DNA from 4 places in the Serratia sp. NA_112.1 genome. Region 1 is predicted to be linked to each of the others. Evidence: predicted binding sites of a transcription regulator. Region 1 holds the regulator's gene; each other region holds the start of a gene.

Region 1 (7,412 bases):
GTGACGTGGAACTGACCCCGGCCGGCGTGGTATTTGTGCAGGAAGCGCGCAGTGTCATCAAAAAAATGCTCGACACTCGCCGCCAGTGCCAGCAGGTGGCTAACGGTTGGCGTGGTCAACTAAAAATTGCGGTAGACATCATTGTTAAACCCCAGCGTTGTCGCCAACTGGTGCTGGATTTTTATCGCCATTTTCCCGACGTAGAACTTTTGGTTCAACTGGAAGTGTTTAACGGCGTCTGGGATGCGCTGGTGGACGGACGTGCTGATATGGCGATTGGGGCGACGCGTGCGGTGCCGGTCGGCGGCGGCTTTGCCTTTCGCGATATGGGCGACATGCGCTGGCTGTGTGTGGTCAGTCCGCAACATCCGCTGGCGGCGTTGGACGGCCTGTTGAATGATGATCAACTGCGGCCTTTCCCGTCCCTGTGTCTGGAAGATACCTCGCGTAATCTGCCCAAGCGGGTCACCTGGACACTGGATAACCAACGGCGGCTGGTGGTGCCGGACTGGGCCTCGGCGCTGGACTGTCTGTGTGCCGGCCTATGCGTTGGCATGATGCCGGCGCATCAGGCCTTGCCATTGGTGCAGCGTGGGGAACTGGTAGCGTTGCAGCTGCAGCAGCCGTTTCCGGCCAGCCCCTGTTGCCTGACCTGGCAGCAGAATAGGCCATCACCGGCGATGGCCTGGCTGTTGGATTACCTGGGGGACAGTGAAACGCTGAATCAGGAATGGCTAAGCGAAGTGGTGCCGGAAGCCACAGCGGCTTCCGGCGATAGCAATTAGCGGCGGTAATCGATGAATGGGCCGTCAGCGACCGAACGGCGCTCAATCAGCTTTGGATGCACTTCAATCACCTGCGACTCTTCGCGCTTGCTGATTATACGGTCCAGCAACATGGTGAACGCCATCTCACCCAAACGCTCTTTGGGTTGATGAATGGTGGTCAGCGCCGGGGTGAAATAGCGGGCGTTACGCACGTTATCGTAGCCAATTACCGAAATGTCTTGTGGCACCCGCAGCCCAAGTTCGTCGGCGGCGCAGATCGCGCCCATCGCCATGATGTCGCCGCCGCAGAATACCGCGGTCGGCCGATGCTTCTGCGACAAGATCTGGTGCATGGCCTTGTAACCGGATTCCGGCTCAAAGTCGCCCTGAACAATCCACTCGTCGCGTACTTCGATATTGGCTTCTTCCATGGCTTTTAAAAAACCCTGATGGCGGCCGCCACCGGTATTGCGCGACAGTTGGCCTGGAATGGCACCGATATCGCGGTGACCGCGTTCAATCAGATAACGCCCGGCCAGATAGCCGCCTTCGAAGGCGTTATCAATAATGCTATCGGTAAAATCACCGCGGGCTGCGCCCCAGTCCATGACGACCATTGGAATATTGCGATAGTCTTCCAGCATACCCAGCAGTTGGTCTGGATATTCCGAACACATTACCAGCAGGCCATCGACACGTTTTTGTGCCAGCATCGCCAGATAGGCCCGCTGTTTGTCCAGATTGTTGTGCGAGTTGCACAAAATCAGCGTATAGCCTTTGCTGTAGCAGCTGTTTTCTACCGCCTCGATTACTTCGGCAAAGTAGGGGGCTTCGCTGGAGGTGGCCAGCAGGCCAATCGATTTGGTGTGATTGACCTTCAGGCTGCGCGCTACGGCGCTGGGTGAGTAATGCAGCTCTTTAATCGCAGCGCCAACGGCCGCTTTAGTCTCTTCGGCGACGAAACGAGTCTTATTGATGACGTGCGAAACGGTGGTGGTGGAAACGCCAGCGCGTTTGGCCACATCTTTAATCGTTGCCATGTAAAGAATGACTCCTGAACTCACATGTTGCAGTATGTAAGTATGATGTTAATCGTTTGCCTGCGTAGATCCTTCTCCAAAGAAGCGAAAACTGAGTTTTTAGTGTGTTGAAGTCGTCAGCGCTTGGTCAGGAGGGGCATTTTGCCGGTACACAGTTGTGAACTGCGAATTTTGTCCCATATTGAGCCAAAGTGGAAGAGGTAATCGGTATAATAAACCGGGAAATGATAACAAGATTTTATTGTTTAACTGTGTGAAAATGGTTTGACGCATTAATTGTGTGCCTTTTACCCTTGGGCAACCCAATCTGAAAAGGAGTTGTAATGGATACCGATCTGAAAATGTCACTGTTCACCACCGTTTGTGCGCTGGCCGTGATTATTGCTTTCAGCTTCACCGCTGCTTTGAACTGATCCCCTCAAGTAAAACAGGCGCAGCTCGCTGCGCCTGATTGTTTTTCCCCGCGTTACGCCAGGTTCTTTTCCACAAATGCCCAGTTAACCAGTGACCAGAAATTTTCCAGGTAGGCAGGTCGCGCGTTGCGGTAATCGATGTAGTAAGCGTGTTCCCAAACGTCGACGGTCAGCAGTGGTTTATCATCACCGGTCAGCGGTGTCGCCGCGTTCGAGGTGTTAACAATAGCCAGCGAACTCTCTGGCGTTTTCACCAGCCAGGTCCAGCCTGCGCCAAAGTTTTTCACTGCGGCGTCGCTGAATTGCTGCTTAAAGGCGGCGAAAGAACCAAATGCCTGATTTATTGCCTCAGCCAGTTTACCTTCAGGCTCACCGCCGCCCTGTGGCGACAGACAGTGCCAATAGAAAGTGTGGTTCCATATCTGGGCTGCATTGTTGAAGATGCCGCCGTCAGAGGCCTTAACGATTTCTTCCAGGGACAACCCTTCAAACTTACTGCCTTTCAGCAGATTGTTCAGGTTCACCACGTAGGCGTTGTGATGCTTGCCATAATGGTATTCCAGGGTTTCTGCGGAAATGTGCGGTTCGAGGGCGTTTTTTTCATAAGGTAATGCAGGAAGTTCAAACGACATTGCTTTCTCCTTGTACAGTGCCAGTCCACCGACGTAACAATGGGCGATAGATTGACCTGTTTTTATTGTGGGTATTTAGATTAGCAATTTTCGCGATGAAATACAGGGGAACGGGTAAGGGATTGAATACAACAATGAGGTTTGCGGGAACTATTAGGGGAGAGCGGCTGACAGCGCCAGCCGCAAAAGAGATTATCGAATGGTTTTTGGCGTGACAACCCGGCGTGCGCCGATGTAGTGGTTTTGCCAGTAGTCGTTGTCGAGTTGGCTGATGCGGATTTCTTCACCGGTACGCGGTGACTGAATGAATTTACCGTTGCCCAGATAAACCCCAACATGGTCAGCCACACCGCGGTTGTTAATGCGGAAGAACACCAGGTCGCCACTTTCCAGTTCACTCTTCTTGATTGGCGCTGCGTCACGCAGGTGATACATCTCGTTGGCAGTACGCGGCATTTTAATTTTAACGATGTCTTTATAGGCGTAATAAATCAGGCCGCTGCAATCAAAGCCGGTTCTTGGCGAGGTGCCCCCCCAGCGATAAGGTTTACCCATTTGATCCATCAGCTTGGCCATCGCGGTTTGCTTGGCATGCTGGTAGCGTTTTTTGTGTGCCGGGCTGAGCTTCAGCGGCTTTTCGTCACCCACCAATTTGGCGGTTGCCATGCCGGTTTTGCGATGGCGGCCATAGCCTTTTTTATAACCCTTCTTCGGCGGAGTCACTTTAATTTTGGCTATTTTATGAGTTTTGTTTTTCGATTTTGTGCTAACGATCTTTTTAGCGGCTTTTTCTGTTTTGGCTTTGGAGACCTTGGCGGTTTTCTGCGGAGTAGTGACTTTCACTTTTTTGCTGCTGGCTTTAACCGCTTTCTTTTTCTTGCGGTCATCCGGCCGGGCTTCGTTTACGTGGCTCTTGCGCTGCTCAGCGGCAACACGCGACTGTGGCGCTGCGTGCGCCAGATTAAAGAATAGCTGTGTAAACAACAGCACAAAAAGCGTAAGAATTAAACGCATGTCGACGTTACCAACCTTGGCCCCGGAACAGATATCGAATGAGTGACAGTATTCCCGAATTTCGCCATATAAAACAGCGAAGAACCCATAAATGATAATCCATATTGTGAGAAAACGTTAATAGCATTTTTTTTGCCGAAAAATCAAACCGTTGATGTATAAAAAACCAACAACGACCACCAGGGAACTTATTAAGTGGCGTTTTTTGACAGGAAATATATTAGTGAAATGGCCGGATTAAAAATGTTATTCTGCGCATATGTTTTGACCGGAAAGGCCTTGCCGGTGAGACGCGACTGACAACGGGGGAATGCCCTTGCAAAAGATGGCGTTTTCTTGCAACTGTTCCAGCCGCTACAATAGCCAGTGTGATGCATGTTGTAGCCATGAGATTTGGCTTGAGGAAGCAATATAATGACGACGACGATTGAAAAAATTCAGCACCAGATCACTGAGAACCCAATTCTGCTGTACATGAAAGGTTCACCGAAATTGCCAAACTGCGGTTTCTCGGCGCAAGCCGTGCAGGCACTGTCTGCCTGTGGCGAACGCTTTGCTTATGTTGATATTCTGCAGAACCCGGACATCCGTTCCGAGTTGCCGAAATACGCCAACTGGCCGACTTTCCCACAGCTGTGGGTAGACGGTGAGCTGGTCGGCGGCTGTGATATCATCATGGAAATGTATCAGCGCGGTGAATTGCAGCAGCTGATCAAAGAAACGGCAGAGAAGTACAAACAGCAGGAAGACCAGCAGCCATAATCGGCTTGGTTTTATTGTTGCAAGTCATCGGGCGGTGCCAGCTAATACTGGGCCGCCCGATTTTTTTGTCTTAGTCGGTATTAGTGGCGGCCAGTGGCCAACCGCCAAGACGCTTCCAGCGGTTAACCAGCTCGCAGAACAGCTGAGCGGTTTGCTCGGTGTCATACAGCGCTGAATGCGCCTGGGCACTATCGAAGGGAATATCGGCGGCAATGCAGGCTTTGGCCAGTACCGTCTGTCCCAACACCAGTCCGCTTAACGCCGCGGTATCAAAGGTGGCGAAAGGGTGGAAAGGATTGCGTTTCAGGCTGGCGCGCTCGGCGGCTGCCATCAAGAAGCTGTGATCAAAATTGGCGTTATGCGCCACAATTATCGCCCGGTTACAGCCGCGATCCTTAATGCCCTTGCGTACCGCTTTAAAAATAGCGTGCAGTGCATCGTACTCACTGACCGCACCGCGCAGGGGATTACTCGGATCTATGCCGTTAAACGCCAGCGCTTCGGGCTGCAGGTTGGCACCTTCAAAAGGCTCCACGTGAAAGTGCAGGGTTTCGTCCTGCTGCAACCAGCCGTCTTCATCCATTTTTAACGTAACGGCGGCAATCTCCAGCAACGCGTCAGTTTTGGCATTAAATCCGGCAGTTTCTATATCTATCACTACGGGGTAAAACCCACGAAAACGGCCACTCAGGGCGTTAAGATCACTTTTTTCGGCCATCAGTTTCTTATCTTCATCGAATGCAGCGCGCATTATGGCAAATTTTGCGCCCGGTTGCAGGCGGTTATCACGCGGAAAAAACAAGGGCGCAGAAAGCGCCCCTGGTTGACCTTAGTGGCCGAGGCCATGGCCGGCGTGTTTGTTCTCGATCAGTTCGATTTTATAACCGTCCGGATCTTCAACAAAGGCGATAACCGTGGTGCCGCCCTTGACCGGGCCGGCTTCGCGAGTGACCTTGCCGCCGGCATGACGAATGCTGTCACAGGTTGCGGCGACATCATCCACGCCCAGGGCCAGGTGGCCGAATGCGGTGCCCATCTCGTAGCTGTCGGTGCCCCAGTTATAGGTCAGTTCAATCACCGCACCTTCACTTTCATCGGTATAGCCTACAAACGCCAGTGAGTACTTGTATTCCGGGTTCTCGCTGGTACGCAGCAAGCGCATGCCTAATACCTTGGTATAGAAGTCGATGGAGCGTTGCAGGTCACCGACGCGGATCATGGTATGGAGTAAGCGCATAATTCCTCTGATTGGATGTGCCGTTGCCAATGGCGGATGGATTGAAGCAAATCCAGTATAGCGTTGTCGCATAAGGGATTTCAATGTATGCCACGGCAGGGAGCATTATGACATCAGTGACGTTGTCACTCAGGAATTCGGCAGGGTAACACTACCGCACACTTTGTCGCCGTGCATAACATGGAAATAAGTACTATAACCGCTGTCAGGAACAGAGCGTCACGATAACGATTTAGCGCCCGGATTGGACAGGGCTAATTTATAAATTTGGATCAGATTAATAATGACGGTTTATATTTTCACAGCAGGAACATCAGGTTTGCCGAAGGAGCCGCTTAATGGATGAAATGCTGATTCTGGTTGATGCTGATGATAATCCGATTGGCTCCCAAAGCAAAATGCGGGTACACCAACAGGGGTTACTGCACCGGGCATTTTCAATTTTTATCTTTGATAGCCAGGGCCGCCTGCTGTTGCAACAGCGGGCATTCAGTAAGTATCACTCGGCCGGGCTATGGACCAACAGCTGTTGTGGCCACCCGCGCTGGGGCGAGTCAACGCTGGCTGCGGCACAGCGTCGCCTGCAGGAAGAGATGGGTTTCAGCACTGAACTACAACAAGTTTCCAGCTTTACCTATCAGTCTGCGGTACCCGGCAATTTAATTGAGCATGAATTCGATCATATCTACGTGGGTTTATTTGATGGCAAGCCGCAGGGAGCGCCTGAAGAGGCCCATAGTTGGTCGTGGACTGATATTCAGCAATTAATGGATGAAACAACGCGTAATCCTGAAAAGTTTACCGTTTGGTTTCTCACCATAATGAAGGATCTTGGAACCAATGAAATGGAACGTTGGGCGAGGTTGGCGGCGAGCTAACTGACAGATATCCCCTCAATGGCAAAAAGCCCGCCGGTATTAGTCTACCGGCGGGCTTTGCTATTTTACTTACAGCGTTGGATAGTCGGTATAGCCTTCAGCACCACCACCATAGAACGTTTCCGGTTTAGGTTCGTTCAGCTCCGCGCTCAGTTTGAAGCGCTCAACCAGGTCCGGGTTGGCGATATAGCTACGGCCAAAGGCCACGGCATCGATAAAGCCTTTATTAATTAACTCTTCTGCTTTCTCGCCGGTATAGGCACCGGCCCCGACAATCACCCCTTTAAAGTGGGCGCGTACCGAGTCACGGAAGGCGTCGGAATAAGGCTTGCCACCCGCCCAGTCAGGCTCGGAAATGTGTAGATAGGCGATGTTACGCTTGTTCAGCTCTTCCACCAGATACAGGGCTGCATCTTCCTGATCTTCACCATTGTCCAGGCCGTTGAACGGACCCAGCGGTGAAATACGGATACCAATGTGCTCTGAACCCCATTCAGCGATGCTGGCATCAACCACTTCCAGTGTCAGACGCGTGCGGTTTTCGATGCTGCCGCCGTACTGATCGGTACGCTGATTAGATGCCGGAGCCATAAACTGGTGCAGCAGATAGCCGTGCGCCGCATGCAGTTCGATAAAGTCGAAACCGGCCTCACGTGCGTTGGCAGTCGC
Region 2 (7,412 bases), on a different contig from region 1:
ATGGTGCCGGCGGGTGCAGCGCTGACGATCACGAGGATCCGGATGAGGAAAGCGACAGGCTAGCCGCCGCCCCTCTCTCCGGCAGCCAGCGCTACAGTTGGAAAGTCACCGGCATGGATTGCCCAAGCTGTGCCAAAAAAATTGAGAATGCGGTAACCGCGCTCCCGGGCGTCGACAACGCTCGCGTGTTGTTCGCCACGGAAAAACTGGTGGTCGATGCGCAATCCGATATCAGCCTGCGTATTCAGGACGCGGTGAAACAAGCCGGTTTTACCCTGCTCGGCACCCAGTCCACCCAAGCCGAGCAGCCAAAAACATCGCGCCTCGGCGAGTTTGGGCCACTGCTGCTGCTCACCACGCTGATGATCGTCAGTTGGGCGCTCAGCATGGTCGACCCTGAACTGAGCCGTATTTCCTTTATCGCCACTACGCTGGTGGGTCTGGCTCCGGTTGCCACCAAAGCAGTACGCCTGATCCGCTCCGGCACGCCGTTTGCCATCGAAACCCTGATGAGCGTGGCAGCCATTGGCGCGCTGTTTATCGGTGCCACCGCCGAGGCGGCGATGGTGCTGCTGCTGTTTATGGTCGGCGAGGTGCTGGAGTCCTACGCGGCCAACCGTGCACGCCGTGGCGTGAAGGCGCTGATGGAGCTGGTGCCGGAAGATGCCCTGCTGCTGCAGGGAACGGAGCGCAAGCGCGTACCGGTCGCCAGCCTGCGCCCCGGTGATGTGATTGAAATCGCCCCCGGTGGCCGCCTGCCGGCCGATGCCGAACTGCTCAATCCGTTTGCCAGCTTCGACGAAAGCGCCCTGACCGGCGAGTCGGTGCCGGTCGAGCGTCAGCAGGGCCAGAAAGTTGCCGCAGGCAGTTTGTCGGTCGATCAAGCCGCGCAGATGAAGGTGGTTTCCGAGCCGGGCAAAAACGCCATCGACCGTATCTTGCAACTGATTGAAGAAGCCGAAGAGCGCCGTGCGCCGATCGAACGCTTCCTTGACCGTTTCAGCCGTTACTACACCCCAGCCATCATGTTGTTGGCCATCGCGGTGATCCTGGTGCCGCCGTTGCTGTATTCACAACCTTGGGATACCTGGATTTATCGCGGTCTGACCCTGCTGTTGATCGGTTGTCCTTGTGCCCTGGTGATCTCTACCCCGGCAGCGATCACTTCCGGGCTTGCAGCCGCCACCCGTCGCGGGGCGTTGATCAAAGGTGGTGCGGCGCTGGAACAATTGGGTCAAGTGCAAACTATCGCCTTTGATAAAACCGGTACGCTGACGGAAGGTAAACCGACGGTGACCGATGTACTGCCGCTCAACGGCATCAGCGAACAACAATTGCTGACCCTCGCCGCCGCCGTAGAGGCCGGTTCCCATCACCCACTGGCGCAAGCGATTATCAACCGGGCCGAGCAGTATGGCGTCCCTCTGCCACTGGCACAGGGCCGCCGCGCCCTGGCGGGCGTTGGGGTAGAGGGTGTTATCGACGGAAAAACCTTCCTGATCAGTGCGCCGGCCAAGTTAGCTGCAGGCCTGCTCAGTCAGCAAGGTGCCAATCAGGTAGAACGTCTGGAAAACGCCGGTAAAACGGCGGTGGTGGTGCTGGAAGACGGTGCCCCGATTGGCCTGTTGGCGCTGCGCGACACGCTGCGTAGCGATGCCAAACTGGCGATTGCCGAACTGAAAGCGCTGGGGATCAACGGGGTCATGCTAACCGGTGATAACCCGCGTGCAGCGGCGGCGATTGCCACTGAGCTGGGGTTGGATTACCGCGCCGGGCTGCTGCCGGAAGATAAAGTGAAGGCGGTAACCGAACTGAGTGAACTGCGCCCAACGGCAATGATCGGCGACGGTATCAATGATGCACCGGCGATGAAAGCCTCCAGCATTGGTATCGCGATGGGCAGCGGCACCGACGTAGCGCTGGAAACCGCCGACGCAGCACTGACCCACAACCGGCTGGTTGGCGTGGCGGAAATGATCCGCATATCACGCGCGACACACACCAATATTCGGCAGAACATCACCATTGCGTTGGGGCTGAAAGGAGTATTTCTGATCACCACCCTGCTGGGCCTGACCGGGCTGTGGCTGGCGGTGCTGGCTGACTCCGGTGCTACCGCACTGGTCACCGCCAACGCCCTGCGGCTGCTGAAAAAGCGCGCTTAGGTTATCAAATGCCCCAGGGAGCCGAATCGGTACCCTGGGGTGAGATAACGCCAGTACCGCGTTTAGACGCCCTTGCGGAGTAAGTAACGGTAAGGCGCGGTGTCGGTTTCCTGCGCCACCAACGTATGTTCCATAAAGCGGCAGAACCCCGGAATGTCGCGGGTAGTCGCCGGATCGTCGGCGATGATCAGCAGAGTTTCACCGTTATCCATATGGCGCACGGTTTTGCGCACCATCATTACCGGTTCAGGACAACGCAGCCCCATCGCATCAAGCGTCTGGTCGGCTTGGGCAAATAAGTCAGTCATGCAATTTTTCTCGGTCGAAAACGATCGGCGAACGCTCGCCACATCTCATTGGCGCATAGTTTACGCCAGTAGTTTTTCTGCGCAAGATGCGTTAACGTTTGCGTTAAAAGAGGCTGCGTCTCCCTATGAAATGTGGTGCCGTCACTGCCCCCAACTGCCGTTATCACGGCAGAGGGTGCAGCCCATAGTGGGGCCTATGGGCAAACCTGACAACACAGAGAACGGTTGTTGGGGGCGTGACCTTTCAGGCTGGGGCCAAATCACAGTGCTGCTGCGTTATTCGCCGCTTATTTGGCCCACCAAACCTCGCGACTCACGCCTTGCTGCACTGTGATTTGACCTCCAGCGGCCCTCACGTTTCATAGGGAGACACAGCCTAACCATTGCATTGGTTGCGCAAACGCGTATCATGCGGCCGCGACGCTTATTTCGCGGCGTAGACAAGACATTTTGGGTTCCCTCACCCCATTATTAAAAAGGCTACAACATGTATTCGTTTACTGCTCGGCAGCGCCTGACCGCGTTGGTCTGGCTATCGCTATTCCATATTGTCATCATTACCTCCAGTAACTACCTGGTGCAGTTGCCGATGTCCATTTTCGGCTTTCATACCACCTGGGGAGCTTTCACCTTTCCGTTTATCTTCCTGGCGACCGATCTGACGGTGCGTATTTTTGGCGCTCCGCTGGCACGACGCATTATTCTTTTGGTGATGGTACCGGCGTTGTTCATTTCGTACGTGATCTCCACCGTGACCTATCAGGGCGAATGGCAGGGCTTTGCCGCACTGGGCAGCTTTAATCTGTTTGTCGCCCGTATCGCCGTCGCCAGCTTTATGGCTTATGTGCTCGGTCAGATCCTCGACGTCCACGTTTTCAATCGTCTGCGTCAGCGCAGCGCCTGGTGGGTGGCTCCTGCAGCCGCCATGTTCCTCGGCAATATCAGCGATACCCTGTCGTTCTTCTTTATTGCGTTCTACAAGAGTAGCGACGCCTTTATGGCTAACAACTGGGTTGAAATCGCGCTGGTGGATTACAGCTTCAAGGTGCTGATCTGCCTGTTGTTCTTCCTGCCGATGTACGGCGTACTGCTGAATATGCTGCTTAAGCGCATTGCCGCACGCCAGGACGACGGCAGCCTGCAACCAGGCTGACCCGTGTTATTATTGGCGGCCTGCACCCATCCGGAGGCCGCCATGACCATCAACATCCGCCACGCCACCCTCGAAGAAATTCACCGCCTGTACCAACAAACCCTCAAATTCGACAACCTGCAGTGCTGCTGATGATGCTCATCAGCCATCACTCTCGGATTGTTCAACTGGAAAAGAAAGGCGAAGTGGCTGATTATCGGCTATTACTTGAAAAAACCTTGTGACAACATCTGCCTTGCATTTCAACCTTGAATAGGTTGCGATACGTGAGAGACCCCCTACCTGAAAGGAAGAAGGAAGCCCAATGCGTAAAGTAGCAAAATTGATGGGTATCAGCCTGTTAGTGCTTGGCCTGACGGCCTGTGACGGCGACACCAAAGACACCAAGGCATCGGCAGGAGATGCCGCAGCCAGCGCCCCAGCCGGGCAACAGGTAAGCTTGCTGGATGGCAAGCTGGCGTTCACCCTGCCAGCGGGCATGGCGGACCAAAGCGGCAAGCTGGGTAATCAGGCGAACAACATGCACGTTTACGCCGACAGTACCGGCCAGCGCGCGCTGATCGTGATCCTCGGCGACAAGACTGCCGACAGCCTGGAAACCCTGAGCAAGCGTCTGGAAGATACCCAGCGCTCACGCGACGCCAACCTGCAGGTGATCACCAACAAAGCCATAGACGTTAACGGTGTTCCGCTACGTCAGTTGGACAGCATCATCACCAGCGGCGGTGAGAAAGCCTACTCCTCTATCCTGATCGGCACGCTGGACAACAACATGCTGACTATTCAGGTGACGCTGCCGGCGGATAACCAGCAGCAGGCGCAGAGCGAGGCCGAAGGCATCATCAACACGCTGAAACTGAAAAAGTAAACTTTTACTGACTCAGCCTATAGGGCGCAGTTCACACTGCTGCGCCCTCAAGCCAATGCCTGCGCCAGCAGGGTGATCGGATGTTCGCAGCGCTTGCTGGTCGACATCTCGATTTGCCATTTGCAGGTTTCGCAGTCCGTCACCACCAAATCGACCCCGCTCTCCTCTATCTGGCGGAACAGCGACGCCCCAATCCCCTGCGAAGTCTCATAGTTCTCCGATTTAAAACCATAGGTGCCGGCAATACCGCAGCACTGCGAATCCAGCACCACCAGTTCCAACCCCGGTATCTGCCGTAACAGCTCCAGCGTATAGGCGGTCCAGCCCATTTTTTCCATATGGCATGGCGTATGATAAGCCACCCGCAACGGCGTGTGCTTCAGCGGCAACTGACGCCCTTGATTGATCAGGCGGTAAAGGTAGCGCGTCGCCAGCTCCACGCGTTCACGCACCGCCGAGGTGTCCACGTCCAGCAGGTGTGGGTACTCGTCACGCAGGGTAAAAGTACAGCTCGAGGAGGTCGCCACTACCGGGATCCCCCGCTCCAGTACCGTCTCGTGCAGCGATTCGGCGTTAACCTTAGCCTGTTTTTTTGCCTGGGCAATAAAGCCGTTGGCGATCAGCGGTACACCGCAGCATTTCTCCCGCTTGAGCAACTGCACGCCGATGTCCATCGCATTGAACACCTTGATCAGATCCTTGCCCAGTTGCGGATGGTTGTAATTGACGAAGCAGCCGTGGAAGAACGCCACCTGATCGGCATAACGCTGCTGGGCCTGCGCCTGCTGACGGTACCAGCGGCGGAAGGTACCAAACGAGTACTTTGGCAATTCACGCCGATGGTCAATTTTCAGCGCCTTGTCGAGCAGGGCACGCACCGGTTTAAGCCCGGTAGCGGCATTAACAATCGGCGCAAACGGCGTCGACAACGAGCCCATGAGATCGGTATGGCTGAGGATAGCGTCACGCAGCGTGGGCTTGGTCTGGGCAAAGTCGGCACGGGCACGCTGAATGATGTCGCCGATTTTGACGTCGGACGGGCAGGCCACCTCACAGCGTTTGCAGTTGGTGCAATACTTCAGCGCCTCATCATACAGCGCCGGATCCTTCAGTCGCAGGCGCTCGCCGTCCGGCCCCGCCTGTTTTGGCCCTGGATAGAGCGGATTCACCTTGGCCACCGGACAATAGGTAGTGCAGACGGTACATTTGATACAGTTTTCAAAACTATTATCTTTGTGCAGGCTCATGGACGCTCCTCCTGTGCCGCAATCTGTTGCGCGACGTACAGCGCCCCAAGCAGCGAAACACCCGCACCACAGCCCTGCTGCAGGGGATCATAGCCGCCGGTCACTGCGCCGATGGCATACAGGTTGCTCAATGGCTCCCCCTGCCTTAAGGCACGCAGCCGGTTATCGGTACGTACGCCAAATTGCAAATAGGGCTGCGGAGCAAATAGATTGCGATGGCTCCAGTCTGCGCGATCCGCACGACTGTCGACATCCAGCCCAAATACCGGTTCACGTATACCGTCAAGATCCGCCACCAGCCCGTTATTGAAGAAACTACCGCTGGCCAGCACCACCTGCTGCGCCAGCAGCGGGATATCGGTATGGTTGCGGGTATAGAGGCCAGTGACTTGCCCGGCGTCAATATCTGCCCGCAGCACGCTGTCACCCGGCATAAAAACGCCGCCCAGCTGCTGCAGACGCGAACGCAGCGCCTGATGCAGGCGCATACCCAGAACCGAAGGCGGCAACGTCGGTAACAGCAGAATCGGTTTACCCAGCGCCGCCTGCAACGCGGCCAGTGCGCTATCATCTTCCAGCCCCAGACAGGCGGGCAGAAAAATCGCCTCGGCATCAGCGGCCAGCCGACGCATTTCTTCCGCCACCGGCGTCAGGTTTTCCGGCAGGTCCAGCACTCTGGCGATATTCACCGCCCGGAACTCACTGGGGTTGTTGCGCAGCCGATCCAGCGCCGGCAAGTGCATATAAGCGACTTCAGCCTTGATACCCAAGGTTTGCGTCAGGGAACTGGCGGCCAACTGCGGCTGAAAATCCAAAAATCCTTCAATGCCGATCACTGCAATATTTTTCCACGGCAGTTCGCCGTCCAACGGCGTGACCGGAATAGCCTGTGGACTAAGCCAGGTAGCCCGGCGCGTACCCAGCGGAGTCACTCGCAGATGATTACGTTCACTGCTGCCCTGCAGGCTCAAACCACAACGTTGCAACAGCAGGGCCGCGTCATCCGACAGTCCGGCTACCCTTTCAGCGCCCATCAGCGAATAAGGATGCTGTGGTGCCTGTAGCGCAAGTGCCGGTAGCGCCATCAACGGTGATTCCACCGGGGTGCCATCGGGCAACTGCGCCAGCAGATCAAGCGATCCGGATGAAAAATAGAGTGCGCTTTGGCCAGAACTGACCACGGCGCAGCGCTTGCCCTGTTCCGCCAGCCTGATAGCGCAGGTCATGCCTGCCAGTCCGCCGCCAATCACCACTACGTCAAATCGCATCATCGGCCTCCTGATCCCCTCGGGCATCGAGCCCGCACAATCCTTGGTAAACCCAGCTGGTAAACTCACTTTCACGTAGCGCATCGCCCCAGGCGATCGGTCTCACCCCTTTCCAACGCTCGTTAAGGAAATGCGATAGCTGATCGATAGACTGCTGCGGGGTAGTGACGTTAAAACGCGTCAACAGCCCGGCGGCACGGCAGGCGCAGAGCTCCCCCTGGCAGGTGCCCATGCCGACACGGGTACGGCGGCGTAGATCGAGCAGGTTATTGACGGTGAGGGAGTTCACCGCATAACGCACTTCACCGGCGGTGACCGCTTCACATTCGCACACCAGGCTGTTATCCAGCCGATCGCCGGCCGGTACCTGACTGGCCCTGTCGCCGTGGCGATAAACCGCCGA
Region 3 (7,412 bases), on a different contig from region 1:
GGGGTATCGAACTGACGCAGGGGATGATCGCCCGCGAACTGGCACCGGCACACGGCGTGCTGGTGGCTTCGCCGCAGTATTTGCAACAATACCCGTCGCTCCAGCAGCCGGAACAGTTGGTGAGTCATGCGGGCATTTTTATTCGCTCACCGCAAACCGGGCGAGTCCGCAACCTGCCGCTGCGCAATGCGGATAACGAGCAGCGAGCGCCGAGCATGGCGATAAAAATGAGGGTAAACGAGCCGGAAGCGGCGGCACGGGCGGCGGAAATGGGGTTAGGTATTGCGTTGATCAGCATGCCGAACGCGTTACCTTATCTGGAGAGCGGTCGCCTGGTGCGAGTATTACCAGGCTGGTATGTCGATCGCGGTAGCGTGCACCTGTATTTCGCCACCACCAAATTTCTACCCACTAAAACCCGGGTATTTGTCGATTTCATTACCGAACAATTTCGCCTGCAGAAGCTGGCCGCTCGCTTTGTTGTGAGCAGCCGAAAATCAATAAATTGATTTTCCGGATTTTTGTTTATCGGCCTCTACTCGCTCTGGGCAGGAATGAGGTTTGTCATCAGTCTGAGCCCCTTGCGGGGCTTCATTCTTTCGTCAGCTTACTGTCTGACGATCAGTTGAAGATTTCTGCGGTGCCGTACAGTTTGTTCTGACCACCGGCGGAGATGATGCGGTAAGAGCTGGCGCCTGATGCGGCGGCTTTGTTGGCCAGTTCAGTTTCCAGTGCGCTCAGGTTAGAGGCACCGCTAACGGACACCACACCGATTTTCTGGGTGTCGGCGGCAGGTTGGCTGGTTGGCTGATCGGCAGCAACGCTGGCGAAAGAGGCGGTAGTCAGCAGCAGAGCATTAGCAAAAATTTTGATGTTTTCCATGATTCAATCCTCAGGGCGTTTTTTAGGTGAGAGCTTGTTGTCTCTCGATGTTGTAGATAATAGGCTGGCTCGGCTGAATAGGAAATTGGAGTGTTTTGATAATCTCTATCAAATAAATTGATTTATTTTTGAGCGGTGCGGTTTGTGCTGGCGTGCTGGAAAAATCGCCACTACCCTTTGAGTAAGCAGGAACCTTAGAGGAGTAAATGATATGTCAGTCAACGCGTTTATCGGCAGCTGGTCATTGGTGTCTTCTGTCTTCAAAGGGGAGGACGGCAGGGTCAATCACCCGCTGGGCGAGCAGGTGCTGGGTCGCCTTAACTACGAGCCCAATGGCACCATGGCGGCGCAGCTCTATAGTGCTACCCGGCCACGCTTTGCCGCCGACGATCTGGCGCAGGGCACCGACCAGGAAACCCACGCCGCCTTTATCAAGATGATTTGTTATTTTGGGCGCTATCAGGTGGATGAGAGCGACCAGCGGATAGTGCATCAGGTTGAAGGCAGTTCGTTCCCCAATTGGATCGGTAGCCGGCAGGTGCGCTTTTATCATTTTTCCGGCGATCGTCTCCAACTGCGTACGGTACCGCTGCAGCTTGGCAACGGTGTGCAAATCGGCGAATTGGTATGGCAACGGATAGGAGCGCCCTCATGATCATTGTTCACCATCTGAATAACTCGCGTTCGCAGCGCATCCTGTGGTTTTTGGAAGAGTTGACAGTGCCCTACCAGGTGCAGCGCTACCAGCGCGATCCGCAAACTATGCTGGCACCGCCGGAATTAAAGAAAATTCATCCGTTGGGCAAGTCGCCGGTGATTGTCGATGGCGATCTGACGTTGGCGGAGTCCGGTGCCATTATTGAGTACCTGCAGGAAGCGTACGACGCGCAGGGGCAGTTTATTCCCACCGACTACCACGCCCGTCAGCAGTACCGGTATTGGCTGCATTATGCCGAGGGATCACTAATGCCATTACTGGTGATGAAGCTGGTGTTTAGCCGATTGGGCCAACCGCCGATCCCCTGGTTGCTGCGGCCGGTGGCGGGGGCGATTGGCAAAGGCGTGCAGCGTGAATATCTGGACAAACAGATCGCGCCACACTGTGATTATCTGGAACAGCACCTGAGCAAAAGTACCTGGTTTGTCGGCAATGAATTCAGCGCGGCGGATATCCAGATGAGTTTCCCGCTGGAGGCGATGGCGGCACGCGGTGCACTGGACGGTTGCCCCAAGCTGCGCGGTTATCTACAGCGCATTCATACGCGTCCGGCCTACCAGCGGGCGCTGGAGCAGGGTGGGCCTTATGACCTGCTGAACTGAGGCGATGGGCTATACTCGATGAGGTCACTCTTCATCGGAGGTAGCCCATGGCTACGCAAATCTTTGTTAACCTGCCGGTGGGCAATCTGCCCGCATCCATGACATTTTTCACCGAACTGGGTTTCAGCTTTAATCCCCGGTTTACCGACGATACCGCCGCTTGCATGGTGGTTAGCGGCAGTATTTATGTGATGTTGCTGACCCACGACAAATTCAAAATGTTCACCCCGAATCCGATTGTAGATGCCAAAAAATCGACCGAGGTTTTGCTGTGTCTGTCGCAGCCCGATCGGGCTGCGGTGGATGCACTGGTGCGCAAGGCGATCGCTGCCGGCGGTAATACCTATAATCAGCCGCAAGATTACGGTTTTATGTACGGTCACGGCTTCCAGGATTTGGACGGTCATATCTGGGAACTGATGTACATGGATGAAAAGGCCGCACAGTCCCAGTGACCCTTTTTTGCCCTCCGATCGGGGGGCTTTCCCATCAGATTTCCCTATGTGACAAATTTCATATTTTCGATAATGATGGGCCCACTACTTTTCTGCATGAATTACCGCGATCTTTGGTTGATCGGAGGGTATGGAAGGCTGGATAATCGTTTGCCTTGAATAAACCACCATAAAGCACCCGCTTCACGCCATGAGAGTTAATCGTTTGCCTTAATAAGCGCCGCCAGTTGGCGACGTGACTGAAAGGCCGAAAAGCAAACGATACCCTACCAAACAGGTGTGGGCGGAATAACAAGCCTTGCAACGGGCTGGCAATGAAACACAGGGGACAGCAACATGTCGAATTCTCAAGCGAACAACGCCGTTAAACCAAAAGGCGGGCTTGATGGTTATTTTAATATTTCTGCGCGTGGCAGCAGCGTGCGGCAGGAAGTGGTGGCAGGGTTAACCACCTTCCTGGCGATGGTTTACTCGGTGATTGTGGTGCCGAGTATGCTGGGCAAGGCGGGTTTCCCGCCAACGGCGGTGTTTGTCGCCACCTGTCTGGTTGCCGGTCTGGGTTCGTTGCTGATGGGGCTGTGGGCTAATTTGCCGATGGCTATCGGCTGCGCGATCTCATTGACCGCCTTTACCGCCTTTAGCCTGGTGCTGGGTCAGCAGATCAGCATTCCGGTGGCGCTGGGGGCGGTATTCCTGATGGGCGTGCTCTTTACCATTATCTCGGTCACAGGTATCCGCGCCTGGATCCTGCGCAATCTGCCGATGGGCGTGGCACACGGCACCGGTATCGGTATTGGTCTGTTCCTGTTGCTGATTGCCGCTAATGGCGTGGGCCTGGTGGTGAAGAACCCGCTGGACGGCCTGCCGGTAGCATTGGGCGCCTTCACCTCATTCCCGGTAGTGATGACACTGCTCGGGCTGGCGGTGATTTTCGGTTTGGAAAAGCTGCGCGTTCCTGGCGGTATCCTGCTGGTGATTATCGCCATTTCGGTGATTGGTCTGGTGTTTGACCCGGCAGTGAAGTATCAGGGACTGTTCGCCATGCCAAGCCTGGCGGACGCTAACGGCAATTCGCTGATTTTCAGTCTGGATATTATGGGGGCCTTGCAGCCGGTAGTCTTGCCGAGCGTCTTGGCGTTGGTGATGACGGCGGTGTTTGACGCTACCGGCACCATTCGCGCGGTGGCCGGCCAGGCCAACCTGCTGGATAAGGACGGGCAGATCATCAACGGCGGCAAGGCGCTGACCTCGGATTCCTTGAGCAGCATTTTCTCCGGCCTGGTGGGCGCGGCCCCGGCGGCGGTCTATATCGAATCCGCAGCGGGCACCGCGGCGGGCGGTAAAACCGGCCTGACCGCAACCGTGGTCGGCCTGCTGTTCCTGCTGATCCTGTTCTTGTCGCCGCTGTCTTATCTGGTGCCGATTTACGCTACTGCACCGGCGCTGATGTACGTCGGCCTGCTGATGTTGAGCAACGTCACCAAGCTGGACTTCAACGACTTTGTCGACGCCATGTCCGGCCTGCTGTGCGCGGTGTTTATCGTGCTGACCTGCAATATCGTCACCGGTATCATGCTGGGCTTCAGCTCGCTGGTGATTGGCCGCATTTGCTCCGGTGAATGGCGCAAACTGAATATCGGCACCGTGCTGATCGCGGTGGCGCTGGTGGCGTTCTATGCCGGCGGTTGGGCGATTTAATCCGCTGTGTTTCCCCCACCCGTTGGGTGGGGGAAAGCCTGACCTTCTTCCCCTTCAGAAAAGTCTTCTTCTTTCTGTGCTGCGTTTTGAAAGGTACAACAAGCTTTAATCGCTGTAAAAAAAGTGATCTACTATCGGGGTATATATCAGAGATGTAGTCTGAACCCGAGAGTCTAAGGAAAGCATGGAAATATTTTTTACAATCCTCATTTTGATCCTGGTGGTTTCCCTGTCCGGGGTGGTGACACGTATGTTGCCGTTCCAGATACCTCTGCCGTTAATGCAAATTGCCATCGGGGCTCTACTGGCCTGGCCGCATTTCGGGCTGCATGTCGACTTTGACCCCGAACTGTTCCTGGTGCTGTTTATCCCGCCGCTGCTGTTTGCCGACGGTTGGAAAACCCCAACGCGCGAATTTCTGCATCACGGCCGTGAAATCCTGGGGCTGGCGCTGGTGCTGGTGTTGCTTACCGTGGTCGGTGTCGGTTACCTGATTTACGCCATGGTACCGGGTATCCCGCTGGTGGCGGCGTTTGCGCTGGCGGCAGTGCTGTCGCCAACGGACGCCGTGGCGCTGGGCGGCATCGTCGGTAAAGGGCGTATTCCGAAACCGATCATGGGTGTGCTGGAAGGCGAGGCGCTGATGAACGATGCGTCCGGCCTGGTTTCGCTCAAGTTCGCCATCGCGGTGGCGATGGGCACCATGGTGTTTACCGTGGGCGGCGCTACCTTGGAGTTCCTGAAGGTCGCTATCGGCGGCCTGCTGGCCGGTGTGGCTGTCACCTGGTGCTACAGCAAATCGCTGCGGATGATGAGCCGCTGGAGCGGCGATGATCCGGCCACGCAGATCGTGTTCCTGCTGCTGTTGCCGTTCGCTTCCTATTTGATTGCCGAACATATCGGCGTCTCCGGCATTCTGGCCGCGGTTGCCGCGGGGATGACCATCAGCCAGTCCGGTGTGATCCGCAATGCGCCACTGGCGATGCGCCTGCGCGCCAACAGCGTCTGGGCGATGCTGGAGTTCGTGTTTAACGGCATGGTGTTCATCATGTTGGGCCTGCAACTACCGGGGATCCTGGAAACCTCAATCCTGCAGGCGGAGCTGGATCCGACCATTCAGACCTGGTACCTGTTCGCCGACGTGGCGATTATCTACGCAGCGTTGTTGTTGCTGCGCTTTACCTGGCTGTGGCTGATGAAAAACGCCAGCCGACGCTTTATGAAAAAACGGCCATTGCAGTTTGGCGATTACAGTACGCGTGAGCTGTGGATAGCGTCGTTCGCTGGGGTGCGCGGGGCAATCACACTGGCCGGCGTGCTGTCGATCCCGCTGCTGTTAAGTGACGGCACCGCCTTCCCGGCGCGCTATCAGTTGGTGTTCATCGCCGCCGGCGTGATCCTGCTTTCACTGATCGTCGGCGTGATGGCATTGCCGTTGCTGCTGCGCGGCGTAGTGGTGGCGGACAAGAGCGCCAGCAAGAGCGAGGAGCGGATGGCGATTGCCATGGCGGCGGAAGTGGCGATCGAAAGCATCAACAAGATGGAAGAACGCCTGGCCGTCGACGTGGAAGAAAACATCGACCCGCAGGTGCTGAAAGAGATCAGTTCACGGGTCGTGGGCACGTTGCGGCGGCGCATCACCACCAAAGACGATATCGAAAATGCGCTGATGCTGGAGAACCTCGAGCGACGCTTCCGCCTGACCGCGCTGCGCGCCGAGCGCGGGGAGCTGTATCACCTGCGCGCAACGCAGAAAATCAGCAACGAGACGCTGCAAAAGCTGTTGCACGATCTCGACCTGCTGGAAGCGCTGCTGATAGAGCGCGAAGGGTAATGCCAACGGGGCCGCAGAAGCGGCCCCAGTTATTTGACCGGCGGCCAGTAGTCGCGGCAGCAGGCGATCCAGGCCTGGGCGCCGTGCGACAGGTAGCTGCCCTGGCGCCAGATTAGCCCCACACGCCATTCCATCCGCGGCTCCAGCGGCAGCCAGATCAGGTTTTCTTTATCCAGCCACTGGCAAACCGGCTCCGGCAGGGTAGCGATGCCGACCCCGGCCTGCACCATCGATGCCAGAAAATCCCATTGCCCGCTGCGTACCGCAATCTGCGGTTCAAAACCGGCCAGGCAGAACGCCTTCATCAGCATTTTGTACAGCGAGAAATCCTCGTTATAAATCAGGATCGGCCAGTTGGCCAATTCGGCGATATCGATGCTGGTGCGGTTAAGCCAGTGCGGCGTACGTGGCGCAACCACGCACATCGGATGGCTCAGCAGCGGCAAGAAAGTCAGCGGTTGATCCAGGTCGACGGGCAATATCGTCATCGCCAGATCCAGTTCGCCGGACATCACCGCCTGCTCGACCGACAACCCGCCCAGCTCGGAAATTTTCAGTTCGATACCAGGGTAGGTGTGGCGGAACTGTTGGATCAAATCGGCAATCTGCCGGCCGACCATCGGCGGGATACCCAGCCGCAACACGCCTTTTTTCACCGAACTGATGTCTTCCAGTTCGGCCTCCAGTTGGCGGAACTCATCCAGGATCGCCAACCCACGCTGGTACACTGCCTGGCCGCTGTCGGTCAGGTGCAGCTTGCGTCCTTCGCGGATCAGCAGCGTACACTCCAACTCTTCTTCCAGATGCCGCAGCATCTTGCTGATGGTCGGCTGGGTGACGAACAGTTTCTCCGCCGCGCGGGTGAAGCTTTGCTGGCGCACGACTTCCACGAAGTAACGTAGGGTGCGGACATCCACGTTGGGCTCTCCTCAGGGCAATACCGGCGGGAAACTATTCCCTGATGGCATGATATTGATGATTTTAATTCATTTCAGGCAAGGTTTCCTGGCCGCGTATACTGCAAACCTTGAATTTTTTTGAGGTTATCTTCCATGTCATTGGCGTTACGCCGCGCAGCCCCCTCTCTGTTGACCCGCCTGCAGGTGCCAGTTCAGGTTGTTTTGTACGCGATGCTGTTTCTGATTGCCGACCGGTTGGTAAAGCAATTTCATCTGCCGCTGCCCGCCAACATTGTCGGCATGCTGATGCTGCTGGCGCTGATC
Region 4 (7,412 bases), on a different contig from region 1:
CGTGACCGAGGCGGAGCAGACTTTCGTGTTCGACGGCGTGGCGCACAAGCCGGTACCGTCCCTGCTGCGTGAGTTCTCCGCGCCGGTGAAACTGGATTATCCGTATAGCGATCAGCAACTGACTTTCCTGATGCAGCATGCGCGCAATGAATTTGCCCGCTGGGATGCGGCCCAGAGCCTGCTGGCCACCTACATCAAACTGAACGTGGCCAAACATCAGCAGAAACAACCGTTGTCGCTGCCACTACACGTTGCTGATGCGTTCCGCGCCGTGCTGTTGGACGAGACGCTGGATCCGGCATTGGCCGCGCAAATTCTGACGTTGCCATCAGAAGGTGAAATTGCCGAGCTGTTTGCGACCATCGATCCCGAAGCAATTGCTGCGGTGCATGAAGCGATCGTCCGTTGCCTGGCGAAGGAAATGGCCGACGAGTGGCTGGCGGTTTATAACGCCAATAAAACAGACGGTTACCGGGTGGAACACGCTGACATCGCCAAACGTTCGCTGCGCAATGTGTGTCTGGGTTATCTGGCCTTTGGTGACGAGGCCCTGGCCGACCGACTGGTGTCCGAGCAGTATCGTCAGGCAGACAATATGACCGACTCACTGGCGGCACTGGCGGCGGCGGTAGCTGCACAGTTGCCTTGTCGCGATGCGCTGTTAACGGCATTCGATGAGCGCTGGCACCAGGATGGTTTGGTGATGGACAAATGGTTCGTGCTGCAGGCGACCAGCCCGGCGGCGGACGTGTTGACCAAGGTGCGTAGCTTACTGAAACACCGTTCATTCAGCCTGAGCAATCCCAACCGTACGCGTTCGTTGATTGGCGGTTTCGCTTCCGCCAACCCGGCGGCGTTCCATGCAGCTGATGGCAGTGGTTATCAGTTCCTGGCCGAGATCCTCAGCGATCTGAACCAGCGCAATCCGCAAATTGCCGCACGCCTGATTGAGCCGCTTATCCGCCTGAAACGCTATGATGCTTCACGTCAGGCGTTGATGCGCAAAGCGCTTGAACAACTGAAAGGGCTGGAGAATCTGTCCGGCGACCTGTTCGAGAAGATCACCAAAGCGCTCGATGCGTAGACCTAAGAAGGGACAGCATTCTGTAATGCTTGTCAGTTAAGGTGAATTGTTTCCTCTCCGTTGGGAGAGGGTTAGGGTGAGGGGATACAGGCAGCAGGAACATTAAAGCCCCTCACCCCGGCCCTCTCCCTCTGGAGAGGGGGACGCCCACTTAAACAACGCCGCACATTCTTATTCAGAACTTTGTTCAACTGGACGGCATGCCGTCCTTTGTTTAATTAGCTACCTGGCGCGAAGCTTCAGCCAGCGGCGGTGGTGACAGCACCCGATCCAGCACTTTGGCCTCCAGTTCCGCCAGCCTGGATGATCCCTTACGGCGTGGACGCGGCAGGTCAATGGTCAAATCCAGCCCGATACACCCTTCCTCAATCAAAATCACCCGATCCGCCAGCGCAATAGCTTCACTGACGTCGTGCGTCACCAGCAGTACGGTAAAACCATGTTGTTGCCATAGCCCTTCGATAAGGCCTTGCATTTCAATCCGCGTTAACGCGTCCAGCGCGCCCAAGGGCTCATCCAGCAGCAACAGGCGTGGACGGTGGATCAGTGCACGAGCCAGCGCCACCCGCTGTTTTTGCCCGCCGGACAAGGCTGCCGGCCATTCATTGGCGCGATCGGCCAGCCCAACGGTTTCCAGCGCTTGTAATGCGTCGGCTCGCCAATCCCTCCGCAGGCCGAGGCCGACATTGTCGATCACCTTTTTCCACGGCAGCAGGCGCGCATCCTGAAACATCAGGCGAGTATCTTCCCTGGCACTGGCGAGCGGTGTATTGCCGGTTAATAACGCGCCGCTGCTGGCATTTTCCAGCCCGGCCATCAGACGCAGCAGCGTGCTTTTGCCGCAACCACTGCGGCCAACCACGGCGACGAACTGGCCGGCGCTGATTCGTAACTGGATATTGTCGAGTACCCTGCGGTTACCGTATTGCTTGGCAATGGATTCCAGCGTGACCGGGGTCCCCTGAGGAATACGTGAGGGAGTCGTCATAGCGCTTCTCCTTGCTTGAGTTGATAGGCCGGATGCCAGCGTAGCCAGACGCGCTCCAGCAATTGGGCGCTGAGGTCCGCCAGCTTGCCGAGCAGGGCGTACAACACAATGGCCACCACCACCACGTCGGTCTGCAGGAATTCACGGGCATTCATCGCCAGGTAGCCAATCCCCGAATTGGCGGAAATGGTTTCGGCGACGATCAGCGTCAGCCACATAAAGCCCAATGCAAAACGCACGCCGACCATGATCGAGGGGAGGGCACCCGGTAAAACCACCTGGGCGAATAACTGGAATCCGCTCAGGCCGTAGCTGCGAGCCATTTCAAGCAGGCCCCGATCGATATTTTTGATCCCGTGATAGGTATTCAGATAGATAGGGAATAGGGTGCCCAACGCCACCAGAAAAATCTTGGCGGACTCATCAATGCCAAACCACAGGATCACCAGTGGGATTAATGCCAGATGCGGCACGTTGCGGATCATCTGTACGGAACTGTCCAGCAAGCGTTCACCCCAGCGTGACAGGCCGGTGATAAAGCCCAGCGCCAGCCCGATGCTGCCGCCAATGCTAAAACCGATCAACGCGCGCCAACTGCTGATGGTCAGGTGTTGCCACAGCTCGCCGCTCTTGCTCAGGGTCCAGAAAGCGGTCACTACGGCGCTCGGCGCCGGCAGAATGCGGTTCGACAGCCAGCCCGCTTCCACGGATATTTGCCAGACTGCCACCAGCGCTACCGGCAATGCCCAGGGGGCCAAGCGGTGCAAGATTCGTTGTGTGCCGTTTGCCATAGTGCGGCTCCTCAGCTTTGCGATGCTTTTTGTGGAATATAAATATTGGCCACCACTTCGCCCTGTGCTTTGGCCGGTTGGTGTGACGCGGGCGCCTGGGTTTTCACCAGATCAAGATGCGGAAACAGCAGCTCGCCAACGCGATAGGCTTCTTCCAGATGCGGGTAGCCGGACAATATAAAGGTGTCGATGCCCAAATCGGCGTATTCCTGCATACGCGCTGCCACCGTCGGGCCATCGCCAACCAGCGCGGTACCGGCACCGCCGCGTACCAAACCTACCCCAGCCCACAGATTGGGACTGATCTCCAGATTGTCTTTTTTGCCGCCGTGCAATGCCGCCATCCGTTGTTGCCCTACGGAATCAAACCGGGCGAAGGCCTGCTGGGCATCGGCGATGGTCTTTTCATCCAGATTGGCAATCAGCCGGTCGGCAGCTCGCCAAGCTTCCTCGGTGGTTTCGCGCACGATGACGTGCAGGCGGATACCGAAACGCACCTGGCGACCTTTGGCTGCGGCCCTGGCACGTACCTCGGCAATTTTTTCTTTTACCTGCGCCGGCGGCTCGCCCCAGGTGAGATACATTTCAACCTGATCGGCTGCAAGATCCTGTGCCGCGGCGGAGGAACCGCCAAAGTAGAGCGGTGGGCGCGGTTGTTGCACTGGCGGGTACAGCAGTTTTGCGCCCTTTACCTGAATATGTTTACCGTTAAAGTCGACGGTTTCTCCTTCCAGCACCTTGCGCCAGATATGGGTGAACTCCGCCGAGGCCTCGTAGCGTTCTTCGTGATTCAGGTGCAGGCCTTCCGCCGCCAATTCATCAGGATCGCCACCGGTGACCAGATTAAACAATGCCCGGCCGTTGGAAAAACGATCCAGCGTCGCTGCCTGGCGAGCCGCCAGAGTGGGCGAAATAATGCCGGGGCGCAGGGCGACCAGAAATTTCAGTCGTTGGGTTACCGGTATCAGCGAGGCGGCCACTAGCCAGGAGTCTTCACATGAGCGGCCGGTAGGGATCAGTACGCCACCAAAACCCAATCGATCGGCAGCTTGGGCAATTTGCTGTAAATAGCCGTAATCGACGCAGCGGGCACCTTCCGTGCTGCCAAGATAGTGACCGTCACCGTGGGTGGGTAAAAACCAAAATACGTTCAGGCTCATCGTCAGTTCTCCTAAATTATTGTGCGCTTGGGTGCCAGATGCGTTGCGAAATATCAACTTTCACCGGCACCAGATGGTTGGCATAAAACAGATCGGCGGTTTGCTGCTGAGCGGTGATGGTGTGTGCGTCCAGCGGTTTGATGGCGGTGGGCGGACGGTGATCCAAATAGGTCGAAATCACTTTCTCCGGCAGGCCCATGGCATTAGCCAGCAGCGTGATGCTTTGTGCGCGATCGCTCAGGGTCAGCGCATCGGCCTGGGTCAGCGTATCGAGCACCTGTTGAATAAACGGCCCGTTGGCCTCGGTATAAGTTCGCACCGCCAGATAGAAGGAGCCGGTTTGATTCAGGTCGGTACCGTCACCCAGTACCCGTACGCCGCCCTGCAACAAGGCCGCGGAGTAGTAGGGATCCCAAATCGTCCAGGCATCGACATTGCCCTGCTGGAAGGCGGCGCGGGCATCGGCCGGGGTCAGATAGACTGGCTGAATATCGGTGAACTTCAGCCCGGCTTTTTGCAATGAGCGCAGCAGCAAATTGTGTGAGCTGGAGCCTTTCTGGAAGGCCACCTTGTGGCCCTTTAGCTCTGCGACGGTTTTGATCGGGCTGTTCTCCGGAACCAAGATCACTTCTGCCTTGGGTTTTGGCGGCTCTACGCCAACATACAGCAGGTCTGCTCCGGCAGCCTGGGCGAAGATCGGCGGGATATCACCGGTACTGCCCAGATCGATACTGCCGACGTTCAGCGCTTCAAGCATCTGCGGGCCAGCGGGGAATTCGATCCAACTGATTTTGGTGTTGGGAAAACGCTGTTCCAACAGCCGGTGGTTTTTTGCCAGGACCAAACTGACCGATCCTTTTTGGTAGCCAATACGAAACTGCGCCGGATCCTGTGCGCTGGCGGAATTGATCCATGCCAACGAGATGATGCCCGCCAATGCGCTGGTGCCAAGCCAACGGCCCAGTGAAGAAAGTCGTTTCATGTTTATTTCCTTATATACTGCGCCGTCAGGCGGTTTGGCGGGCAAACAGAGAGGGTGAGAGCTTGGCTCTTGGCGGCTTGCGGCGGCCCAATGCCAGATAAAAGCTTTCCAGGGCTTCTTCCAGCCGGGCAGCCAGATTCTCGGCCAGGGTGACTTCTTCGCCGTCCAGCACCACCTGACTGTTATCGGCAAATACCCCGTGCAGCACTTCCTGCGCTTTCAGCGCCGCCAGAACCGGCTTGAGGGCATAGTCCACCGCCAACATATGGCCAATGGAGCCGCCGGTGGCTAGCGGTAATACTACCTTGTGGTCCAGCGCACGCTCCGGCAGCAGATCCAGCAGGGGCTTCAGCGCCCCGGAAAACGAAGCCTTATACACCGGTGTCGAGACCAGCAGGCCATCTGCCTGTGCCAGTTGCTCGGTAAAGGCTTTGATCGCCGGGCTGTTAAAATTGGCATACAGCAAGTCTTCGGCATCAAAATCGTGAAGGGTGTAGGAGATCACCTCCACGCCTTGCTGCTGCAACCAGTTTTTACTTAGAGAAAGCAGTGCTGCCGAGCGTGATGGGATGCGTGGACTGCCAGCCAGTGATATAACGCGCATTACCACTCCTTATAACTAAAAGTTAGGTTTGATCAGAAAATTTTCAAGAAGTGTTTTAAACCTATCAGCAATAAGGTGGGTTACTTAAATCTCATTTTTCGATTTTGTTATGCGCAAATGCGGATTGGCGGCGGTTTGAGCCTATGCGGGGGAAAACGATTGCGTAAAAAACGTTTTTTTTGCTTTTAATCAATTCCAATTGGTCAGGGGATACCGGATAATACGCCCCCGGTTTGCAACCGGGAAATCAGGAGAGTACATGTACTACCCCCTCATCAGAAAAGCGTTGTTCCAGCTCGATCCCGAGCGTGCGCATGAATTGACTTTTCAACAGCTTCGCCGTGTCACCGGCACCCCGTTAGAATTCCTTATTCGTCAGTCTGTGCCGACCAAGCCGGTAAGCTGCATGGGGCTCTCTTTTAAAAACCCATTGGGCTTGGCCGCCGGTCTGGATAAAGACGGCGAGTGTATCGATGCGTTTGGTGCCATGGGCTTTGGTTTTGTCGAAGTCGGCACCGTAACGCCGCGCCCACAGTCGGGCAACGACAAACCGCGTCTGTTCCGCATTGTAGAAGCCGAAGGCCTGATCAATCGCATGGGCTTTAATAACCAGGGCGTGGATAATCTGGTTGAAAACGTTAAGAAATCCCATTTCGGCGGCATTCTTGGGATTAATATCGGCAAGAATAAAGACACCCCGGTTGAGCAAGGAAAAGACGATTATCTAATCTGTATGGATAAGGTTTATCCGTATGCCGGTTATATCGCGATTAACATTTCGTCACCTAATACCCCAGGATTACGATCCCTACAGTATGGCGAAGCTTTGGACGATCTTCTGGCCGCGATTAAAAATAAGCAGCAGGAATTACATGAACGTCATCACAAATATGTGCCGGTGGCAGTAAAGATCGCGCCGGATCTTTCTGAAGAGGAATTGATCCAAATAGCCGACAGCCTGGTACGCCATAATATAGATGGCGTGATCGCGACCAATACCACGCTGGATCGTAAATTGATCCAGGGGCTGAATTATTGTGAGCAAATGGGGGGCCTGAGTGGTCGTCCGCTGCAGGCGAGCAGCACCGAAGTGATCCGCCGTCTGTCACTGGAGCTGCAAGGCCGCTTGCCGATTATCGGCGTTGGCGGAATTGATTCCCTGATGGCGGCGCGGGAAAAAATGGCTGCAGGGGCTTCGCTGGTACAAATTTATTCCGGATTTATCTTCAAAGGTCCGCGCCTGATTAAAGATATCGTTAACTACATCTAATATTTTTCCTTTCATTTTCCGCCGGGGGTTTATTTCTTCCCCCGGCTCGTCTATATTTTGTTCACTAGCATAAATATCGTTCGCGGAATTATCCGATGTTTAAGCGACTTTAATGGTGATAAAATCACCTTTTAGGGTAAATATTGCGTGGCATGGGCAGCGAGAAGGATAAGAGATGAAGATAAAACCTGACGATAATTGGCGTTGGTATTTTGACGCTGAACACGATCGGCTAATGCTGGATTTAGCTAATGGGATGATCTTTCGCTCGCGTTTCCCTGCCAAAATGTTAACCCCGGATGCCTTCGATGAATGCTCTTTCTGTGTCGATGACGCTGCACTTTATTTTAATTATGAAGAGCAGTGCAAACAGATAAAGCTTAGCCATGAGCAGCGTGCTGAACTGGTATTAAATGCCCTGGTGGCTTATCGCTTCCTGAAACCGCTGATGCCGAAGAGCTGGCATTTTTCTCAGCAGCATTATCCGTTGCAGCCGAAGAACGGCGAACTGGCGGCGGTAAAAGTGATGGAAA

The links. Region 1 encodes PurR, which represses purine synthesis genes. Its sites were predicted from a motif close to CANGCAAACGTTTGCNTG; they were not measured.
Positions count from the first base shown of each region.
Region 2: tusA (sulfurtransferase TusA) is a predicted target of PurR. The motif match lies at 2,561-2,578, and genes of this name have one in related genera.
Region 3: ACUTQ5_RS16445 (NCS2 family permease) is a predicted target of PurR. The motif match lies at 2,852-2,869, and genes of this name have one in related genera.
Region 4: pyrD (quinone-dependent dihydroorotate dehydrogenase) is a predicted target of PurR. The motif match lies at 5,758-5,775, and genes of this name have one in related genera.

Region 1 is NZ_JBQZFO010000003.1:412,710-420,121, forward strand. It holds gene punR (DNA-binding transcriptional activator PunR) at 1-785, shown strand, start outside; gene purR (HTH-type transcriptional repressor PurR) at 782-1,807, opposite strand; gene cydH (cytochrome bd-I oxidase subunit CydH) at 2,131-2,220, shown strand; gene sodB (superoxide dismutase [Fe]) at 2,274-2,852, opposite strand; gene ACUTQ5_RS09845 (C40 family peptidase) at 3,045-3,866, opposite strand; gene ACUTQ5_RS09850 (Grx4 family monothiol glutaredoxin) at 4,281-4,628, shown strand; gene rnt (ribonuclease T) at 4,699-5,379, opposite strand; gene gloA (lactoylglutathione lyase) at 5,458-5,865, opposite strand; gene idi (isopentenyl-diphosphate Delta-isomerase) at 6,204-6,743, shown strand; gene ACUTQ5_RS09870 (alkene reductase) at 6,813-7,412, opposite strand, start outside.
Region 2 is NZ_JBQZFO010000009.1:54,854-62,265, forward strand. It holds gene ACUTQ5_RS16905 (zinc/cadmium/mercury/lead-transporting ATPase) at 1-2,165, shown strand, start outside; gene tusA (sulfurtransferase TusA) at 2,228-2,473, opposite strand; gene ACUTQ5_RS16915 (7-cyano-7-deazaguanine/7-aminomethyl-7-deazaguanine transporter) at 2,961-3,626, shown strand; gene ACUTQ5_RS16920 (hypothetical protein) at 3,630-3,758, shown strand; partial or broken gene ACUTQ5_RS16925 (GNAT family N-acetyltransferase) at 3,752-3,850, shown strand; gene ACUTQ5_RS16930 (DcrB family lipoprotein) at 3,931-4,494, shown strand; gene glpC (anaerobic glycerol-3-phosphate dehydrogenase subunit GlpC) at 4,542-5,741, opposite strand; gene glpB (glycerol-3-phosphate dehydrogenase subunit GlpB) at 5,738-7,009, opposite strand; gene glpA (anaerobic glycerol-3-phosphate dehydrogenase subunit A) at 6,999-7,412, opposite strand, start outside.
Region 3 is NZ_JBQZFO010000008.1:141,746-149,157, reverse strand. It holds gene ACUTQ5_RS16470 (LysR family transcriptional regulator) at 1-509, shown strand, start outside; gene bhsA (multiple stress resistance protein BhsA) at 622-882, opposite strand; gene ACUTQ5_RS16460 (lipocalin-like domain-containing protein) at 1,094-1,537, shown strand; gene ACUTQ5_RS16455 (glutathione S-transferase family protein) at 1,534-2,202, shown strand; gene ACUTQ5_RS16450 (VOC family protein) at 2,250-2,657, shown strand; gene ACUTQ5_RS16445 (NCS2 family permease) at 2,994-4,355, shown strand; gene ACUTQ5_RS16440 (Na+/H+ antiporter) at 4,540-6,189, shown strand; gene ACUTQ5_RS16435 (LysR substrate-binding domain-containing protein) at 6,219-7,106, opposite strand; gene ACUTQ5_RS16430 (CidA/LrgA family protein) at 7,242-7,412, shown strand, end outside.
Region 4 is NZ_JBQZFO010000001.1:867,903-875,314, forward strand. It holds gene pepN (aminopeptidase N) at 1-1,084, shown strand, start outside; gene ssuB (aliphatic sulfonates ABC transporter ATP-binding protein) at 1,299-2,072, opposite strand; gene ssuC (aliphatic sulfonate ABC transporter permease SsuC) at 2,069-2,863, opposite strand; gene ssuD (FMNH2-dependent alkanesulfonate monooxygenase) at 2,875-4,023, opposite strand; gene ACUTQ5_RS04180 (sulfonate ABC transporter substrate-binding protein) at 4,040-5,005, opposite strand; gene ssuE (NADPH-dependent FMN reductase) at 5,031-5,609, opposite strand; gene pyrD (quinone-dependent dihydroorotate dehydrogenase) at 5,869-6,879, shown strand; gene ACUTQ5_RS04195 (cell division protein ZapC) at 7,055-7,412, shown strand, end outside.